Regions from separate parts of the Candidatus Filomicrobium marinum genome, predicted to be linked through region 1. Evidence: riboswitches for the same ligand, from Rfam matches in the RefSeq annotation. Region 1 holds a riboswitch; each other region holds the start of a gene.
What was found. Region 1 has a riboswitch for cobalamin ahead of YBN1229_RS08665 (TonB-dependent receptor plug domain-containing protein). Riboswitches for the same ligand answer to the same signal wherever they lie in the genome.

Region 1 (4,919 bases):
CGTTCGGGACGATGCAAAGCATCGCCCATTCGTTTGATATTGGCACGCATGTCGGAAAACGAATTTTCGAAGGGAAACTCGACAACTGGGAAACCCAGCCGCTCCAGCATCGCCACTGTGGTTCGTGTCGTCATGGCACCAACGAGTATGAGATCGGGCCGCATCAAGAAGACTTCTTCAGCCAGGCCATGGTTAGGCTTGTAGGCGCGCGCCTGCTTGGCCATCATCGACATGCTGGGATCGGAGGCCAAATTCGATACTGAGTAGAGCTGTCCCGGCGCCGCGATCATCATCGCGAGCTGGTCTGTACAGAGGTTCATGGAAATGACCCGACGAGGTGCCGTCGGGTCACGGTTATCGCTCTCAGCGGACGCTATTCCCGGGAGCGGGAAGGAAAGAGCTAGCAGCACACCGAGCGCCGCGTACCATGCGCTTAGCTGACGCAAGCGCATGGTTGCCCCCAAGCGTTCAGTCCGGCCAAAGGTCCATGCGCAAGCCGCCATAAATCGCCAGATCGGATGTGCCGTAGCCATAGGCGGTCTGATAGTCCTCGTCGAGCAGGTTTTCGCCGCGGATGTACGCTTCCATGCCAGGCCGGAATTCGTAAGACACCTTTGCATTCAGCAGCAGGTAATCATCGAGTGGCACGATGCCCAATCCGAAGATCTCATCCACGTTCTCCGTCACGTATTTCGCTGTGACATTGAGCTTAAGCTTATCCAGCGGCTGCGCATCGATGCCGAATGCAAAATTGTGACGTGGCACACGCGGTAGCGGAAGTCCATTCTCCCGCTCCGTCTCCGTAAACGTATAGGCCGCACTGATGGCCACGCGATCTGTCAGGAAGGCGCTCGCCGCAATCTCCACGCCGTTGCGATAAGTAACGCCCGGCACGTTCATATATCCGGTCGTATAGGCAATCAGGTTCTCGGTATCGAGTTCAAAATAGGTCACGCCCAGAGTGGCACGGCCATCGAAAAAGCCCTGCTCGATGCCCGCATCCCAGCTCACGCTTTCTTCCGGGTTTAGATCGGGATTAGCGCCAAATGGACCGTAGAGTTCATTCAGGCTGGGCGTGCGGAAGCCCGTTGAGTGGCTGGCACGAATTTTGGTGTCGGTCTCTGTGAAGAGATAAGCGGCCGTGAGCCGATGTGTATTGAAGTTGCCGAATTCGCTATGGTCATCAATGCGGCCGCCAAACGTGAGCGTCAAGTTGTCGATGGGTTCGACCATCAGCTGGGCGAAGGTGCCGAAGATGTTGGCCTCGTCGCGCTTTCCAGGAGCGTTAAAAGACTCCGCTCCGGTTTCCTCCCAGTCGGCGCCAGCAAGAAGCGAAAGAGACTCGTTAAAGCTGATGACGCCGTTGTACTCGGCCTTAACGCGGTCACCATTGTACCAAGTCACCGGGGCAAACACCGAGCTGCTCACATCATCGCGTTCGATCTTCATACCTTGCAGCGCGAAGGTATTTTTGAAGCGTCCTTCGAACAGCTCGATGTTGGTGCCGACCCGACCGGCGAACTGAGACGTCTTACCTTCCTCGATGGGGCTGTCGACCGGACCAGAGGCATCGTATTCGCCTTCTGCGTTAAAGGCGCGCGTTGCGAAGAAGACTGTGATGCCGTCAGCGACTTTCATTTCACCGCGGCCGGAAAATGTCAGATTATTGTAGCCGTCGTCCTCCGGCGCATTGTCCGCTGCGGAAAAGCCCTCGGTATCAATTCCCAAAAGGCTGAACGAGATATCTCCGCGATCTGTCGCATAGCCCGCGGTGGTCGCGCCGCGCCAAGTGTTGTAGGCGCCGTATTCAGCCGCAACCGATTGAGAATACCCCAGCTTCGTCGCGCGCCGCGTATCTATGGACACGACACCAGCTACGGCATCGCCACCGTAAAGCGTGCTTTGCGAACCTTTCAGGATTTCAATGCGTGCAAAATCGTCCACCAGAAGGTGCTCGAATCTTGCTGACGTCTGCGGTGCGGAGGGGTCGCTAATATCCATGCCGTCGATCAGAATTTTTACATAGTTCTGATTGGCGCCGCGCATCGTTATACCGGTGGTGGATCCCGCCGGACCATTGCGGGTGAAATTCACGCCGGGAACCGTCTCCAGGTAGTCCTGCAGAAACGGTCGCGACTGCTTTTCAAGATCCTCCTGCGTGATAAGAGAAACCGACGAACCAACAGCGGCTGCATCAGTCGGTGTACGGTTCGCGGAAAAAATGACGATTCCGGGCAGCATGATTTCGCCTTCTTGGGCGAGAGCCGCTTCACTGGCTAACGCTGGCAAAACGACTATCGCCGTAAGCGCCAACCAACTAGAACACTTGAGCGTATTGGCGCTTGTTGTTCCGCCTTTAAAACTCTTTCTCATCAACATCGTGACCACTCCGTTTCCCGCATTGGATCGGTGCGAAAAGCGGCAGAGCCAATCAATGAAATCGCGATCGAAAGTGGACTACGTCATCGGTATCCGGCTCTCGGCCGGCAACAAATATCTCGTCGTGCGTCGGTGCAATCAAAGCTCACGCCGCATTGTCGAGATTCACGCTAGTCGGACTTGCTCCGCAGAACCATTGCTCAACCCGTGCTTCTCTTCACATGGGTCGCCACAACGGACATCCGCTCCCAAGCGCGCCCCGCGCGAGGAATGGGCGACACGCCACTGGCAGGTCTCCTGGCTTGCAGCTCAGACGCATCAGGTCCTTCCTTCCCAGTTCTCCAAACACAGTGGAGAGCCCAGTGGATTGAGGATGACGCTCGCCGCTTACAGTTGCGGGGGCAGCCGCGGCTTATCGCAAATGTTTGCGAGACCGCGTTCCCTTTTCATTCAGTGGGCTTCAGCCCGCTGAACACCAATAGCGCAGGCAACAAATCAGTTGGCTGTAGGAGAGTCAATCTGCGCGAGGCCGCAACATGTGGAGTCTCGCTTCGAGACTGGCGGAAAGGGCACACGTCTGGCGTGTGGCTGGAATGTTCCCCAACGAAAAGAGGACCCGGGCCTATGGCCGGGTCCTCCCGATAGCTTCTGCCTTTTATCTCTTCGAGGGAGCTACGCTGCCGAACGGACCGTATCGAGGAAACTCGAGACTTCCGTCTTCAGATGCACCGCCTGGCGCGACAGTTCGGTCGACGAACTCAAGACCTGCGATGCAGCTGACGAAGAATCATTGGCAGCCTGATTGACACCGATAATGCTGGAGGAAACTTCTCGCGTTCCTTCCGCAGCCTGCATGACGTTGCGGGAGATTTCCGACGTCGCTGCAGCCTGCTCCTCGACCGCAGCAGCAATCGACGCCGCGATTTCGCTCAATTCGCCAATCGCATTTGTCGAGGCACTGATGGCCACCGTGGAGCCCTCCGTTGCCGTTTGGATGTTTTGGATCTGCGTGGAGATATCCGAAGTTGCCTTCGCAGTCTGTTCGGCGAGAGCCTTCACTTCCTGAGCGACGACGGCGAAGCCCTTGCCGGCCTCTCCCGCACGTGCTGCTTCGATCGTGGCGTTGAGTGCGAGCAGGTTCGTCTGCTGCGCAATTTCCTGGATCAATGTCACGACGGAACCGATTTCATGGGCCGCTTGCGACAATGTCGTAATGCGTTCCACCGTATTGTCGATCTCCTTGGCAGCGTGGCTTGCCTTGCGAGACGACGCGTCAGCCTGACGACCGATTTCCTGGACAGCGCCTGCCATCTCTTCCGTGACGCTAGCGACACTTCTGACGTTTACCGAGGCCTGCTCAGAGGCTGCGGCAACGGACGACGATTGAGCGCTTGTCTCTTCCGCAGCCGCCGCCATTGTACTTGCCGCCGATTGCAACTGAGAGGATGCACTGGCGACGAACTCGATGATGGAACCAACCTTGGTTTCAAACTCATCGGCAAGATGCATCATCGCCTTACGGTTCTCGACCTGCAGCTTCTCGCGCTCCGCAGCGGCTTCACGCTCATGTTCCTGAGAGCGGATGATGCCGTCCTTAAAGACCTTGAGCGAGGCAGCCATGCGGCCGATTTCGTCGCGATCCGTTATACCCTTCGGCTCAGCAGTCATATCGTGCTTCGCCAGACGTTCCGTCACACCAGCAAGGGATTTCAGACGCGTCGACACGCTCACGTAAACGAGTGCACCCAAGAGAACGGTACCCAGCAGAATGACGGATGCTGCGACGGCAACTGCAAGATTCAGTCGCTCTGCCGCGGCGGCAGCCCCTTTTGACGCCCCCCTCAGCATCACAGAGAGCGCCATTTCAGCTTCGTTCAATGCAGTCGAAACCTCGTCCAGGCTGGCCGTCGTGTGCGCCTGCAGTTCGATGGTATGCGCAAGATCAACGGTCATTGGGTCCCGCATGGCTTCAATCTGCGGTTTCGCCGCATCCGTTACCCACGTGTTCCACGCATCGCTAAACCGGTCTAAGGACGCACCGACACCCGCGAAGAACGTCGATGTCAAACGGCGCACGCTTTCGAGATCTGTAGAAACCTTCTTAACGTCCTTCTCGAAGTTCTTCACCTTTGCGCGGTCGCCCGTGATGAGAAAGTGACGAAGGTCGGCAACCAGCTTGTTAGAGCCATCCCGCAGCTCAGTCATCCTAGACAGTGCCGCGATGACGTCGAACGTTACTTGCGACGCTTTATCCACCTCATCTGTTTGCACCTTCACGACCGCAAACGACCCGAGGGCTACGAGCGAAAGCGCTGCAAAAGCGCCAACCATTTTTTTTGTTACTGAGATATTGTTGAGCATGGCATTGCCTATCAGAACGCTGGGGTACGGCGCCGTGAAAGCTCCGTCAGATTGATTTCCACGGTGATCGCGCCAAACGCGTCACCACTGTCTTTGTCGGCAAGCGTCATGCTGACCTGAGATGTCCAGATCTTCAGACCGTCGTCGAACTCCGGCTTGTCAATAAAGATTTCTGTCGG
Region 2 (4,919 bases), 840 kb from region 1:
GATAGAGCGGGCGGTGCGCGTCGTAGCGGCGTGTCACCGTCCACTGGTCATGGTCCAGCGTCTCCATCAGGCGGTGGGAGACGCCAGGAAAGACCTTGAACAGATGCTGCGCGGCGTCCTCTGCACTGACGCTCCCGATCTCGTCTCCCGTCTCTGCGGAAATCACGACGTGTTTGCCACCTGCCACGATGCGGTAAACCGGCGTCTCTCCGAGCATTTCAAGCCGGAAGGCGGTCGGGTAGATGTTCGTTCCCGCCTTGGCCAACGCGACGTCCGGCGTGACATTCACACGCGCCGTATCGACAGTTGGAAGTGCCGCGATGCGTTCCTGATCACTCCAATTCGGAAAGGGCACGTAGAGCATCACGAGGCCCGACAAGAACCACATGACGCAGAGCACGCAGGTCGCCACACCTAGCCAACGATGAAAGAGGTACAGCCAGCGCTTGGCGGTCTTCACCGTCCGCCGCGCGACACCATTGGGCGCGCGCGACGGAGTGGTGAAGGCGCGGGGTCCTTCAAGCCGGATCATGTCAGTACTTGATCCGGTAGCTCAATTCAGCCGAGCGCGGGGGTGCAAGTTGCCACTCGGTTGTGCTCCCGCCCGTCGTATAGACCTCGTCGAAGACGTTGAAGACGCGCAGGGAAACTGCGCTCTTTTCGGTCACGTGATAGTCGAGACCCAGGTTAACGACCGTGAAGTCGGGGCGCTCCACGAGGTTGGCATCGTCACTGTAGATGGAGCCAACCCACTGTGCGCCGATGCGGGCTTCCCAATCGGGAAGAAATGCCCAAGTCAGCCAGCTATTGATGACCTGCTCCGGCACGTTCCTCGGGCGCTTGCCGGCGTAGTTGATTCCGCCTGAGCCGATGTACTCATCATAGCGCGCCTCGAGCAATGCGACGTTGCCCTCATATCGGAGCGTGTCGGTGAGCTGCAGGGCAAGCGAAGCTTCAACGCCACGCGAAGATTGCCGACCAACCTGCTGGACGATGTCCGGATTGTCAGGGTCGCGCGAGAGAAGGTTCTTCTTCTCGATGTCGTAGCCTGCCAGGGTCCATTCGCCTCGTCCGTTCCAGAACGATTGTTTTACGCCGATTTCAATCTGACGCCCCGTTGCAAGATCGTACTCAGCGTTTGATTTGCTGAGCGTGATCAGTCCTCCAATGGGATCGACGCCCGTCGCATACTGCCCGTAAAACGCAAGCCCCGGCAGCGGGCTGTAAACCGCGCCCGCCCGCCATGTGACGTTTGAAAACTCCTTCGTGAAGCGTTCTCCGGTTATGAGATCGTGCCGCTCCATCGTCGGCCGGTCGAGGCGGATGCCAGCCACGAGCGAAAGTTGGTTGGACAGCTTCAGCCGATCCTCGGCGAAGAGCGCATACTGCGAGGTCTCGGTATCGAACTTCGGACGTGTACCGTCCGTGTTTATGAACCAGCCCGGATGCGGGTTGAACGGATCGACATCGGATGCGCCGCTGTATGGAGAATTGTTCGTGTGGCGGAAATCGATGCGGTTGACGTCAAAGCCGACCACCATCTCGTTCTTGACGCCGCCCGGAAGAGCAGTGCGGACCGTGGCATCCAACCGATTTCCGATCTGCTCCTGATCATGAAAGATCTCGATATAGGAGGACCGATCTATACGGCCCGCGTTGTACGCATAGGACTCGACGTTGCGCCAGTGACGGTTGCTGGTCAGACGGTAGGCGGTGTTGCTCAGTTCAATCCAATCTGCCGGTTTCCACTCCGTCTTGAACTGGGTCCAGTTATCCCGGTAGTGAACGTCGCTGTCGCGGACGTTGTAACTCTTGAAGCGAATGCTGTCCGGCACCGTGCCGTTGATGAGCGGCGTGCCCCAGTAGCGCAGAGGGGACTGATCGCCGTAGTCTTGTGAAACGGTGAAGGACAAGTCGCTCGTCGGGCGCCACCGCAGAGCTCCAGACACCGCGATTGAGCTGAAGTCTCCCTCGTCATCGAGCCAGCCGTCAGACTTGATGCCGCTGGCATCGAAGCGATAGGCGAGACTGTCACTGATCGGGCCGCCAGAACCAATGCCGAAGCGTTTCGTGGCTTCGGTGCCGATCGCGATCTCGGCTTCATGCGTAAAATAGTCGGTCGGCTTTTTCGGCACGACGTTGACGACGCCGCCGATTGCGCCTTCTCCATAAAGAACAGAGGCCGGACCACGGAGCACTTCAATGCGTTCGGCCGACCACGTGTCGAAGGGAAACGAAACGGTGCCCGAGCCCACATAAAGACGCGTGCCATCGTAAAGCTGCATCACCGAACCATGGCCGACGAACCCACGAGCCGTGAGACTGCTGCCGCCGTTGCCGGGAGCTGCGGCAGATGTAAAGCCGGTGGCGTTCTGGGTGACTGCTTCTGTGACAGACTGCTGTCCACGCTCGCGAATGGATTGCGCGGGAATGATCTCCACGCTCGCTGGCGTCTCCAGCGGCGTCAGCCCAAGCCGACTGCCTGTTGCAGCGGGTGCATCGAGGTTCAAGCCAGGTTTCGTTTCTCCCTGCCCCGTGCTGGCGGATGCCGTTTCGGCGAGAGTTGTCGGGATCGGTTGCGACACCGCTGTTGCCCCGGCCTGAGGCTTTTTCTGCTTTGGGTTCGCCGAAGAGGTTTGCTGCGTCGTCACTTCGATGGTGGGGAGTTCCACCGCCTCATTGGCTGCTGGCGCAGTTTGCGACATGGCTTTGCCAGCGAAGCCGGGGGCGACGACGGCAAGTGCTAATAGGCTCAAACGCGAAGCGTGTAGTGAAGGTATTCCAAGGACATTCGACATGATGATCCCGTCACAGACTATGGACGGGAGAAACGGCGGACACTTCCTAGCCCACGCAGAGCAGCCACGCTGGCCGCGGCAACAGGTTGCAACGACACAGGCGCGCGCGTGTTGAACTGCGCGGTTCTTTTAAGTCTGTCAGTGAGTTTTCAAGACCCTAGGCATGCCTGACGCTGCTCCCAATCGGTTGCACATCAGTCGCCACTCGGGTGGTCCGTTCATCCGCGCGGCCCGCACGGTGAAAGGGCGACTCGCAACGGCAGGTCTCCTGGCTCGCGGCTCGAACATCTCTCTCCGACCTTCCCGGGCTTCAACGCGAAGCGCCAGTGGCATGTTTGGAGGAGACTTGCCGCTTACAGTTGCGGGCGCAGCCACGGCGTTGATACGCTAAGGTACCTCACCGTGTTCCCTCTTCGTCATCTACATGCTCGCGCACGTAGCGAAACCGTTACGCCTCTTAAAACGCGTTAGATTGAAACGGATGTCAACGCTAAATCTGCGGTACACAGAGGCTATGAACAGAGGGGGACAGGAATGCAACGCTCCTACGCGCTTTCCCCATCACCTTCAGGCTCACGGCTCAGCAGATAGATGTCCATGATCCAGCCATGATGCGCCCGTGCGGCAGCACGCGTCTCAACGATTTCATCCATCATCTCGCGTAAGGCGCCGCTCAAGAGAATTTCTTCCCGCATGCCAACGTATGCGCCCCACCAGATCATCACCCCATCTGACGGGATATGCTGAAAGCTGCACTCCCCATCCAGCATGACCAGCAAACGATCCGCGCCATCCGGCCAGCCCTCTTCGCGCAAGCGCCGTCCCGTTGTGATCAGGACGGGCGTGCCAATGGTGTTGAGTGGAATTTTATGTGCGGCTGTCAGACCCTGCATCGAGGTGATGCCTGGAATAACGGATATCTCCGGCGCAGGTTTGAGGCGCGCGGCTATGCGCATCGTACTATCGTAAAGTGAAGGATCACCCCAGACGAGCAACGCGACACGCGCCTGATCCGGCAGGCCATCCATTGCTTCTGCCCATACCGATGCAATCGCATCATGCCAGTCGTCCACGCCTTGGCGATAATTGGGATTATCGGCGTCACGTTTCGGGAGTTCGAATTCCACGATCTGGGTTGCGGGGTTGCTGATGACCTCTTCGCATATCGTGCGTCTCAACTCCGCCAAGTCGGCTTTGTTCTTTCCCTTTCGTGGGATCAAAATCAGATCGGCGCTATTGAGCGCGCGCACAGCCTGCAACGTCAGATGTTCCGGATTTCCGGTTCCAATCCCAACGAGAAGCAATTCGGTCATAGTTTGCCTTTGGGGCCGCACGTAACGATGCCCGTGCGGCCCATATAAAGGTTTTCAATCTCAGGCCGCATGATGAAGGCGCGGCGTGACAAGGCCGGAATCCCTGAAGCCATGCAATGTCTTGGCGATGGCAAGAACGGCCAGGTCCGCCAACGGCTCAACCACGATGACCAGAAGATAAGCACCGCCAAACATCGCGATCGCGTTGAGATTGTCGGCAGCAAATCCATGTCCGTAGAGCGCCCAGAAGCCAACCCAAAGCACAACACCGCTCTGGTAGGCCGTTGAGAGCGCGAGTGTCTGACGGTATGTGAGATCAACATAGGGAGTCTTTGCTGGAATGATGCGTTCGGCCAATGCTGCTACGGCAAAGAGAGGAACCAGAAGCGTGGTCACGTTCATCCCGTACTGTGGCAAATCGAACGGTGCGAAAAGCAGTCCCTGGATCAACAGGCCAAGTGCCAATCCAATGGCAGCGGGCGCGGCTCCGAATATCAGAAAGAGCGTCGAGCCGAGAATGAAATGAACCTCGGAAACCCCAACCGGGTAATGTGGAAACACTTCAAAAAACGAGAAAACCAGCGCGGTAGCCGCGGCACTGCGCACGGCAAGCGAGGCCAATCCTTTGGTGCGCAGCGTATCGACCGCCAATTTTAGGGTGTAGGCGCCCGCGCCTGCGGCTGTGGCGTAGCTGAGCGCGATTTTCGCGCCGGTTACGATACCAGGTTCGATGTGCATGTCAGGTCTCCTAGCCGTCCTGGACGGCGATCGGTCGATCAAGGTCAAGTTGGATGCATTTCGCGTCAGC
Region 3 (4,919 bases), 150 kb from region 1:
CAACCAGCAATCGTCCAGCGCGTCCCGTACTGAACGGCTCGCTTGCTCCGAACGCCCGACGACAAGGTGAGGACGTAGGTGTTCCAGATCGCCCACGAAAATGGCGTCCAGAGATTTGCCGAACGTTTCAAGTGAATTCAATACCGTCATTGCCCGCCTCATCCTCACATACGTTCGCAGGGCGAACCTTGGACGCTCGCCCCGCGAAGAAGCTAGAAACGCATCCGAAGTGACGCGTCGACGGTACGGCCAACCCCGTAATAGCAAGAGTAGGTGGAATCGCAGTTTGTGACGTAGCGCTCGTCTGTCAGGTTCTTGGCATTGACAGCGAATTCCCAGTTCTCGAACTCTGGAGAAATCGTTCCGAGATCGTAACGCACCGTAGCGTCATAGAGCGTAAACGCGGGCACATAGAACGTATTGAGAGTATCGCCTGCCGCTTCTCCGAAAAATCGGACACCGCCTCCAATTGTCAGGCCACGGAATGCCCCTTCGAAGAACGTGTACGATCCCCATAGTGACGCCTGATGCGCTGGAACGGAGGTAAAGCTTTTACCGCCTGCCCCTTTTTGGTTTGTCTTTGTGACTTCACTGTCCAGATAGGTGTAGGCGGCAGCAAAATTCCAACCACTCTCAAGGGATGCGCGGACTTCGAGTTCCGCCCCTCGCACCGCGACTTCGCCGGTTTGCGTCGCAAACCCCGGATTCGCAAGGTCCGGCGTTCGTACGTTCTGTTGCGTGATGTCGAACACCGACGCGGTGAAGAGAGCGTTCACACCGGGTGGCATGAATTTGATCCCCACCTCGCTTTGTTCGCCCGTTGTCGGTTCAAACGGATTGCCCCCAGCATCGGACCCCGTGAGGGGAAAGAACGATTCTGAATAGCTGACAAATGGCGCAAACCCGTTCGCAAAGCGGTAGATGGCACCGAGTTGATGCGTAAACGCCTTATCTTCTTTTGGAGTGTGGATCGGGGCCCCGAAGTTGCCTGTTACGGGATCTCTCGCCAGGGTTTCTTGATTGAGCTCAGCCCAGTCATGGCGAATACCTGCGGTGACTGTCAGGCCACCGACGGAAATGGCGTCTTGAAGATACAGGCCCGCTTGCGTGAGATCCTGATAACGCTTCGAGGTAATCGGATTGGATCGCAGAGGCTGACCATAGACCGGATTGTATAGATCAAGCGAATAGAGACTTGCCCGGTTTACGCCTTGCCCCTGATAGTTCGGGATTGCCGCGTAATCGAATCCAACCAGCAATTTGTGGTCCAGTGGACCGGTCGAGAAATTACCATGCAGGCGGCTGTCAACCTGATAGGTATTGATCACGTAATCAGCGTCAAACATCTGCCGACGTGTTGACGTTGGGCCGCTCGGGCTGCCCATTCCCATAACTTCGGACAATGCGATGTCGATGTGCCGGTAGGCTGCATTTTGCTCAAACGACCAAACGTTATCGAAGCGGTGTTTGAACTCGTATCCGATCTTGAAGGATGTCTTGCTGGTGTCGTGATATCCGGGTTCACCGAGGAACAGTTCCCGCGGGATATATTGGCCGTTCGGTCCAGGAAGGATTGTGCCTTCGCGTGGCAGCGCCTGTTGCACCGTCAGACTCGGATCGTGCTGATAGCTTGAAAGCAGCGTGAAGGTCGTGTCCGCGTTCGGCCTAAAGGTAAGCGCCGGAGCGACGTAGAGGCGATCGTTTTCCGTGTAGTCGACCTCACCATCGGCCAGCCTTCCGAGAGCGGTCATACGATAGGTGAGCACACGGCCGTTTCCGATCGGACCACCGAAGTCGACCCCGGTTTGAAACTTGCTGTGAGTCCCAGCCTGTAGGACGACCTCCGTGAAAGCCTCATCGGTTGGCCGCTTGCTCGTCAGGTCCAGCAAGCCTCCGGGGCTCCCCTGTCCGTAGAGCATCGACGCGGGTCCTTTAAGGAGGTTCACGCGTTCCAAACCATAAGGTTCAATAGCCCAATTGCTATCATGCTGCTTCAGGCCATCGAGGTATTGGTAGACGAGGAAACCCCGGACGAGAGCTTGTTCTCGGGTAAGAAAATTTCCCGAGAAATAATAGCTATTCACACCGGACGTGTATTGCAGTGCCTCTAACACGCTCTGTGCGTTGCGTTCTTCAATCTCCGCTTTACTCACCGTTGAAATGGAGCGCGGCGTGTCGAGAACCGATCCTGGCGTCTTTGTTCCGACACCGCTCATCGTCGCGACGAATCCCGAGGTCCCTGGGTCGTTGCGATTTTGCGGAGGTGCAGTGTTTGAGAGACCAGAATCGTTGATCTGGTCAAAGCTTTGCGTGGGAGCTGCTGTGCTCGCGGAACTCGTCGCATTGACCGATGGAGAGGGCTGCTGAGTTTGGCTGGCAGGCGCAATAACCGTTACAGGAGGTAGCGTGGCCGACTGTGAAACCGCCTCTTGGGCGGAGGCAGTATTGTGGCTGGCGATGAGAGAAATGAAGGTGACGGTGAGCGGCGTTATCCAGCCGCAATTATCCGCTCGCTTGAGGAGCGATACTGATCCCGGAAACATTGATACCTGCGTGCATTCGTAGGTGGCACGTCAGCGCGAATTAGACCGCACACTTCCGGCTATGCCGAAAAAATGTGCCACCCTTGGAACACCCCGCCCAATGAGCTTCGCGCGTGACCACGACTGACGGCAGGTCTCCTGGCTCGCGGACTTACGCTCCATCGCCTTCCCAGGAGAAATCCCAGTGGCATTTGATGGAAAGCTAACCGCTCACAGTTGCGGGGGCAGCTCCGGCTTTGGGGTATCTCTCCCGTCCGGATTCCCATTTCATTCCTTTGAGGAAACCGTCGAGCGTTAACAGAAATTAAATATAGAGTTTAAGCAAGCGTTGGGACGAACTCGGAACAACGGATGGTAGACGCATGTGCCTCTTGGGCCACACGTAAGGCACAGGGCGTAATCGCCCCACCTCGGCGGTAATGACATCTACTCGGAAAGAGAGTGTTGGATTGATGCTGCCCCTCGGACGCTACCTCGACCGGCTCCGTCGTCCACCGGATTAACGCGGGAACACCCGCCCCGCCATGCACCAAGACAATTGGGGGGAATCATTACATGTTTGGGATGGTGCCCAGGGCCGGGGAACCTGATCCGCGCCGCATCAATGACTTAGCAGTCGGTGGGGAACCGAAATCTTCTACCCCATTACAGGCTTTTCCGATGCCTAGTTCCCCACCCAATGATGTGTGTTGGGGGAATCTCCTTCGGTCGAGGCGTTTGAGCGCCCGCTTATTACAGCAAGTCCCCGAACATTGCTGCTCCGCCAACCGATTTGATCACACTGACGTTGGTCGCTCGCTTGCCCGTGGAATGAATCTCGAGCGTTGCAATTGTCCAAGCACATGCCCCCCGGGGTTAAGTTGCACTCGCACCTCGTCACTGCGTTACCTCTCGTGTTGGCCTACGCGGTTGAAAGCGTCGACGAGATCGACCGATAAGGCGACCCTCAAGCAGGGAGCCTGACGGGAAATCGCCAATTAAGTGTGCGGCAGATCTAAGAGCTGGCGATCCCGGCAGAACTATAACAATTGAGCTAGTTCAAAAGCTTAGAGGCCAGTGGGACAGAGCATTGCGCCACTATGTTTCGGGCGATTTCGCACATTACTGTCCCAGCCCGCCGCTGAGACCACATTCCCTCGCTCCAGGTGTACCCCGAGCGGGTCCTGTTTCAGCTGATCTTATCCTTCACTTCGTGCCAGACTTCGGACACGCCTTCTAGCCACCAAAGGGCTTGGCTTTTTGTCGGGTTCGTTTTGCCAAATATGGCAGATATGGATGCAGCGGCGCATAACGGGCTCCGCGCGCAGAATTCCATGCGGAGTGGGTAGTACTCTTTCCCTTGTTCGAATATCGACTATTGTCAGCCCCATGACAATTCAACAGGTCCAAAGGACCGGCTCCTGACAATGTACCTTAAGGAACTACACGTTACGAACTTTAGGAATGTTGGCAATGGCCAACCGCTTTGCGTGCCGTTTCAGCAGGGTCTCAACCTCATCGTTGGGGAGAACGACGCCGGCAAAACCGGGCTTATTGATGCTATCCGCTATTGCCTTGGCACACGCGGCCAGTACTACGAGCGGATCACCATCAGCGATTTCTTTTGCGGCGACGGGCAGCAGTCCAAGGAGTTCTCGATCCGCTGCGTATTCGACGGCCTTACACCGGACGAAGTTGGAAATTTCGCAGAGTGGCTCACCAACATCCCCGGCGAAGACGGTCAGCCCGGCCGTAGCGAGTTGCAGGTTTCTCTAACCGCCAAGCTGCAAGCCGATGAATCAGTATATCCGGAACGCAGCACAGGCTCGGGGAAAGACGTCGACGGGAAGCTCCGCGAGTACCTGCAGGCTACTTATCTGCGGCCCCTTCGCGATGCTTCTGCAGAACTCCGTCCCGGTCGGCGAAGCAGACTGGCGCAGATTCTTCAGACCTTGCCAGAAATGAGGCCCGAGAAGGATGCCACGGTCGCTGATACCCTCGCCAAGATCATGGTCGATAGCCAGAAGAACATCTCTGACAACAAAACTATCAAGAACATCGAGAAGCGCCTCCGCGAAGAATATCTGGCAGATGCCGCGCTGACTGGTACAAGCCTGCTCCCTAAGCTCGGTATGGGCGTGAAATTCTCGTTCGAGCAGGTCATTGAACGGCTACAATTGGAGCTTCACCCCCCGAATGGGGTGAACTTGGCGGTAAACCGCGGATTGGGTCTGGACAATGTGTTGTTCATGTGTGCGGAGCTGCTTCTGCTGCAATCCGAAGCGACGGCCCAACTGCCTCTCCTCCTGGTTGAGGAACCTGAGGCCCACCTGCATCCTCAGATGCAGTCAAGCGTTATTGCCATGCTCGATAATCAGGCTACAAATCGACGCAAAG
Region 4 (4,919 bases), 820 kb from region 1:
GAGAAGAATTGCTTCGCACGACGCCAGCGCGTCCAAACCCACCGCATGCGCCAGCTGATATTCCTTGCCCGGATAGGTGGACAATATCAGCGCCGGCTTTTGAGCCTCCGCCTTCGCCGTAGCAAGGCTGTGCCAGCGGGCGACGCGATCGGCGACCGCGCGCACGCGCGTCTCATCAGGCTGGTGAATCTTGCGAGAAAACTGCAGATCCGGATCGTGCTGCGTCCCACATTTAAAGCTCACGGCGCCCGCGAAAATGCGTCCATCGACTTCGGGAAGCACCACATGCATGGCAAGATCAGAGGGGGATAACCCTCGCTCCGAAGCCAGCCACAACGCGCGTTCGGCGGTCGAAAGCGCAACCTGAAACACTGGGCATCCCGGTCCATCGAGTGGCGAGCGCCCATCGTCGCCACGCGCTGAGAAGGCCGTCGCGTTCACGATCGCGACCGGACCCATTTGCTCTAAGGCAACCTCGACCCATATGCGCGCGCCTGCAGCTTTTAGTGACGGTGCGAACATGCCGACCGCCTGAAAACCTCGTGCCCGCAGTTCGTGTATCAGTGCATCTATCGGCGCTGTGTCGGCCGCTGCCAGATAGGCACGATAGAATATGACAGGCACAATCGCTTTGCCATCGGGCGGCGACATTTGAACGCCGCGCGCGGGCTCGTAGAAGCCGCAGTCAGGCAACCGTTTATCGCCTGGAACAGGCGCCGCGTAGAGTCCAGCGGCCAACGCGAGCTGTGCCAGGGCTGCTTGAGCAGCAACCGCGCCACCTGCATCGCAAAGCGCCGACAATCTTCGCAACGTTGAAACAGGCAACGTGGAGAGTTCATCGAGCCTGTCGTCGTCGCGACCGTCACCCGGCAAAACAGCCAAAGCAATTCCGCGCTTGCGCGCGAGTGCGTTGAGTTCCGCTAGTCCGTATGACCAGTAGCTTTCTCCGCCGATCAGCCGAACGAGTATTCCCTTCGCCCCACTCAGCGTTTGATCCACGTACGTGTCAACCGAGATGGGATGCCGCAATGCCGCTAGATTGGCCAAGCGCAGACCGGGCAGATTTGCCCGACCGCGTTGCCATCCCGCCGCGAAGGCCCCCAAGTCACTGTCGGAGTAAGACAGCACCACCAAATCCGCAGGACCTTGGCCAAGGTCTTGCGGGGTCGCAGTCTCTTCCAGATCGTGACTTTCTCGGAAGACGACATGCATGGTGATCAGGCCTCGAAAACTGCCTGGATTGCCGCCGGATCAATCGCATCATGCTCAGCGATCACAACGAGCTGGGAACGGCGCGGCTGGTCGCCCCATGGACGATCGTATTGCATGCGCACGCGCTCACCCACGGCCTGCACCAGCATGCGCATCGGCTTGTCCCGGATCGCGAGATATCCTTTCACGCGGAGAATGTCGCGCTCTCGCGCAAGGCGGCGGATCGCCTCTGCGACACTCTCAGGATCGGCCAAGATGGGCAGATCGATAATCGCGGAGTCGAAATCATCATGCTCGTGATCGTCGGCGCCGTCATGGTGAGAGGGCCGCACGTCGAGGTTATCTTCGGCCGCGGCGTTGAGCCCAAGAATGACACGCGGGTCGATCACACCATCTGTCAGCGAGAGGATCGGGAGCCTGCGCGGAGCTTCGGCTTCGATCAAAGCACGTGCCGCCGAAATCCCTTCGTCTCCCGCAAGGTCCGCCTTGCTCAACAACACGATGTCGGCGCAGGCAATCTGATCCTCGAAGACCTCGGACAGAGGGGTTTCGTGATCAATGCTCTCATCGCCAGCACGTTGTGCGGCGATTGCTTCCTCGTCCGGTGCAAACCTGCCGGCTGCAACCGCCTCAGCATCCGCGACAGCAATAACGCCATCGACAGTGATGCGCGAACGGATGGCAGGCCAGTCGAACGCCTTCAGCAGCGGCTTTGGCAGCGCCAGACCGGACGTCTCGATGAGGATATGGTCGGGCTGCTGCGGCAGCGCCATCAAAGCCTCGATCGTCGGAATGAAATCGTCCGCGACCGTGCAGCAAATGCAGCCGTTCGCGAGTTCGACGATATTTTCCTCGGGGCAATTCTCGTCCGCGCAAGATCGCAAGATCTCGCCATCCACACCGACTGTACCGAATTCGTTGACGAGCACCGCAAGACGCTTGCCCTGCGGATTGCGCATCAAATGGCGGATCAACGTAGTTTTGCCCGCGCCGAGAAAACCGGTAATAACGCTGACGGGAATTTTTGACAGGTCGGTCATTAGTCCTCCATCGGGGGAATGCGCGCGAGCGAGTTTTTGCGGAAAATTTCCGGACGTTCGCGCCACGGCACGATGCCGTCTTCGCTGGCCGCGTATTTGGATGCGCCATCGAGAATGTCCGGGACGTGTTCGGCGGGATCGAGCCGGCCGTAGACGTAAGTCCACTTACCTGGGCCGCTGAGCGCAACCGCGCACCCTTGCGAACAAGCGGAGAGGCACTGCACGGGACGCAGACGCATCCCTTTGGGTATCCCTGCGGCTTCAAGCGCGGATAGCATCAACTGCCCGGGACAAGCGTCGTCGGGTTCAATCGTCGCGCCGCGACGGCAGGTCGTGCAGACAAGGATCGTAGCCATCAGGCCCCTTCAGCAGGGACGAGAGGTGCTAAAGCCAGAAGGGGAAGACGCCCGGTATCAGGCGATTCACCTGCCGGTCGCGAAACACCCCGTTCGCCCGTTTCAGTCACGCTGTTGGCAGGTCTCCCGGCTTGCGGATGTAGGGTTTTTAATCCTGCGGACGTTCGGCCTTCCCAGCTTTTGCCAGTGGCGTTGAACGTCCTCTCCGGTCACGGTCGCGGGGGCGGCTGCGTTGTAAGCTTTTGAGCAATTCCGGCTCAAGTGCTTGTCGCATTCCCTCTTCGCCTGTCATAGACAGGACCAACAATGCCTCAACTGAAGCCGAACGCCGTCAGTTGTCAAGATGAAGGAAAAGTATGGCGATGGATGAGACAGACTTAGCCGCGCGTCACGCAACCAAAATGGCCAAGATCAAAGCTGCGCGCGATCGCATGATGGCAACGAAGGAAGGCGAGAAGGGACTGATTATTGTTCACACCGGTGCGGGTAAAGGGAAATCCTCTTCCGGCTTCGGCATGATCATGCGCTGCATTGCGCACGGTTTTCCCTCTGCTGTGGTGCAGTTCATCAAAGGCGCTTGGGACACCGGCGAACGCCGGTTGATCGAAACCCACTTTCCTCACCTCTGTCAATTTCACGCGATGGGGGAGGGCTTTACCTGGGAAACACAGGACCGCGAACGCGACATCGCCGCAGCCCGTGCCGGCTGGGAAAAAGCAAAGGCGATGATCCTCAATCCAGAACTCCGGATGGTCTTGCTCGACGAGATCAACATCGCGCTGCGCTACGATTATTTGGACATTGCTGAGGTTGTCGCCTTTCTTCGCGATGAAAAGCCGCCGCTCACGCATGTCGTCCTGACTGGCCGGAACGCCAAGGACGAATTGATCGAGATTGCCGATCTCGTGACGGAGATGTCGTTGATCAAACATCCGTTCCGCGCCGGCATCAAAGCCCAGCCGGGCGTGGAGTTTTGAGGGTTTTACCCTTGGAACTCTAGCCTACAAGGATAACCTTAAGTGAAATCCCTTATGATTCAGGGAGCGGGTTCGAACGTCGGCAAGTCACTGCTTGTTGCCGGCCTCTGCCGCGCCGCACTCCGACGCGGGCTTCGCGTCGCGCCGTTCAAGCCGCAAAACATGTCGAATAACGCCGCCGTCACAGCGGACGGTGGTGAAATCGGTCGGGCGCAGGCCTTGCAGGCGCTTGCCTCGGGCCGCGAAGCCGTTACCGACATGAATCCTATTTTGCTCAAACCTGAATCGGAGACGGGGTCACAGGTCATCGTCCAAGGCCAACGGCTCACCACTGTAAAGGCCCGCGCTTATTCAAGCCTGAAACCACAGCTTTTGAGCGCGGTACTCGCGAGCTTCAATCGGTTGAAAGGCGATGCCGACCTCGTGATTGTAGAGGGAGCCGGGAGTCCCGCTGAAGTAAATCTTCGACGCGGTGACATCGCCAACATGGGTTTCGCGCAGGCGGCGAGCGTTCCCGTCGTTCTGGCGGGAGACATCGAGCGTGGCGGCGTCATTGCCCAGATCGTTGGAACACAAGCCGTCATCGATCCCGATGACGCCGCGTTGATCTCGGGATTTGTGATCAACAAGTTTCGCGGCGATCCGCGCCTCTTCGATGACGGATATCGCTTCATCTCGGAACGCACAGGATGGCGGGGCTTTGGGGTCCTGCCCTATTTTCCGGATGCCAGGAAACTGCCCGCTGAAGATGTCCTCGACTTGCGCGAGAGCAATCTGGGCGAGGGGCTGCATATCGCCGTTCCTATTCTCTCCCGCATCGCGAATTTCGATGACCTCGATCCGCTCGCTCAAGAGCCGGGAGTTCGGCTCAGCATGATCCCTGCGGGTCGTCCTTTACCGGGCGATTGCGCTCTGATCATCCTGCCCGGATCGAAATCCACATCAACCGATCTCGCTTATCTTCGCGCGCAAGGCTGGGATATCGATCTCCGGGCGCATGTGCGTCGTGGTGGTGCTGTCCTTGGGATTTGCGGCGGTTACCAGATGCTGGGCCGCGCAATCCACGACCCGGACGGTATCGAGGGTACGCCGGGCAGCGTCGAGGGCTTGGGTCTTCTCGACCTAGAAACCGTGATGTTCCCGGACAAGGAAGTTTCGCGGACACAGGCCCGGCATGCGGCCTCCGGCACCGTGATTGACGCTTACGAAATTCACATGGGTCGCACGGACGGACCGGATCGCAAGCGCCCCTTCGCCTTTGTGAACGATCGGGCGGAAGGGGGCACTTCCCCGGACGGGCGCATTGTGGGCAGCTATATGCACGGCATGTTCGT

Region 2: linked by a shared signal. The riboswitch ahead of YBN1229_RS12600 (TonB-dependent receptor) and the one ahead of YBN1229_RS08665 (TonB-dependent receptor plug domain-containing protein) in region 1 are both predicted to bind cobalamin.
Region 3: linked by a shared signal. The riboswitch ahead of YBN1229_RS09400 (TonB-dependent siderophore receptor) and the one ahead of YBN1229_RS08665 (TonB-dependent receptor plug domain-containing protein) in region 1 are both predicted to bind cobalamin.
Region 4: linked by a shared signal. The riboswitch ahead of YBN1229_RS12525 (DUF1636 family protein) and the one ahead of YBN1229_RS08665 (TonB-dependent receptor plug domain-containing protein) in region 1 are both predicted to bind cobalamin.

The regions. Positions count from the first base shown of each region.
Region 1 covers NZ_LN829119.1:1,838,330-1,843,248, reverse strand. Annotated here, with positions in the region: gene YBN1229_RS08670 (ABC transporter substrate-binding protein) at 1-452, opposite strand, end outside; gene YBN1229_RS08665 (TonB-dependent receptor plug domain-containing protein) at 469-2,379, opposite strand; cobalamin riboswitch at 2,650-2,874, opposite strand; gene YBN1229_RS08660 (methyl-accepting chemotaxis protein) at 3,052-4,740, opposite strand; gene YBN1229_RS08655 (hypothetical protein) at 4,752-4,919, opposite strand, start outside.
Region 2 covers NZ_LN829119.1:2,678,584-2,683,502, reverse strand. Annotated here, with positions in the region: gene YBN1229_RS12605 (PepSY domain-containing protein) at 1-532, opposite strand, end outside; gene YBN1229_RS12600 (TonB-dependent receptor) at 534-2,798, opposite strand; cobalamin riboswitch at 3,040-3,263, opposite strand; gene cobF (precorrin-6A synthase (deacetylating)) at 3,344-4,111, opposite strand; gene YBN1229_RS12590 (energy-coupling factor ABC transporter permease) at 4,172-4,849, opposite strand.
Region 3 covers NZ_LN829119.1:1,992,707-1,997,625, reverse strand. Annotated here, with positions in the region: gene fhuF (siderophore-iron reductase FhuF) at 1-150, opposite strand, end outside; gene YBN1229_RS09400 (TonB-dependent siderophore receptor) at 213-2,543, opposite strand; cobalamin riboswitch at 2,655-2,847, opposite strand; gene YBN1229_RS09395 (ATP-dependent nuclease) at 3,950-4,919, shown strand, end outside.
Region 4 covers NZ_LN829119.1:2,663,183-2,668,101, reverse strand. Annotated here, with positions in the region: gene cobN (cobaltochelatase subunit CobN) at 1-1,212, opposite strand, end outside; gene cobW (cobalamin biosynthesis protein CobW) at 1,218-2,252, opposite strand; gene YBN1229_RS12525 (DUF1636 family protein) at 2,252-2,611, opposite strand; cobalamin riboswitch at 2,708-2,928, opposite strand; gene cobO (cob(I)yrinic acid a,c-diamide adenosyltransferase) at 2,971-3,585, shown strand; gene YBN1229_RS12515 (cobyric acid synthase) at 3,640-4,919, shown strand, end outside.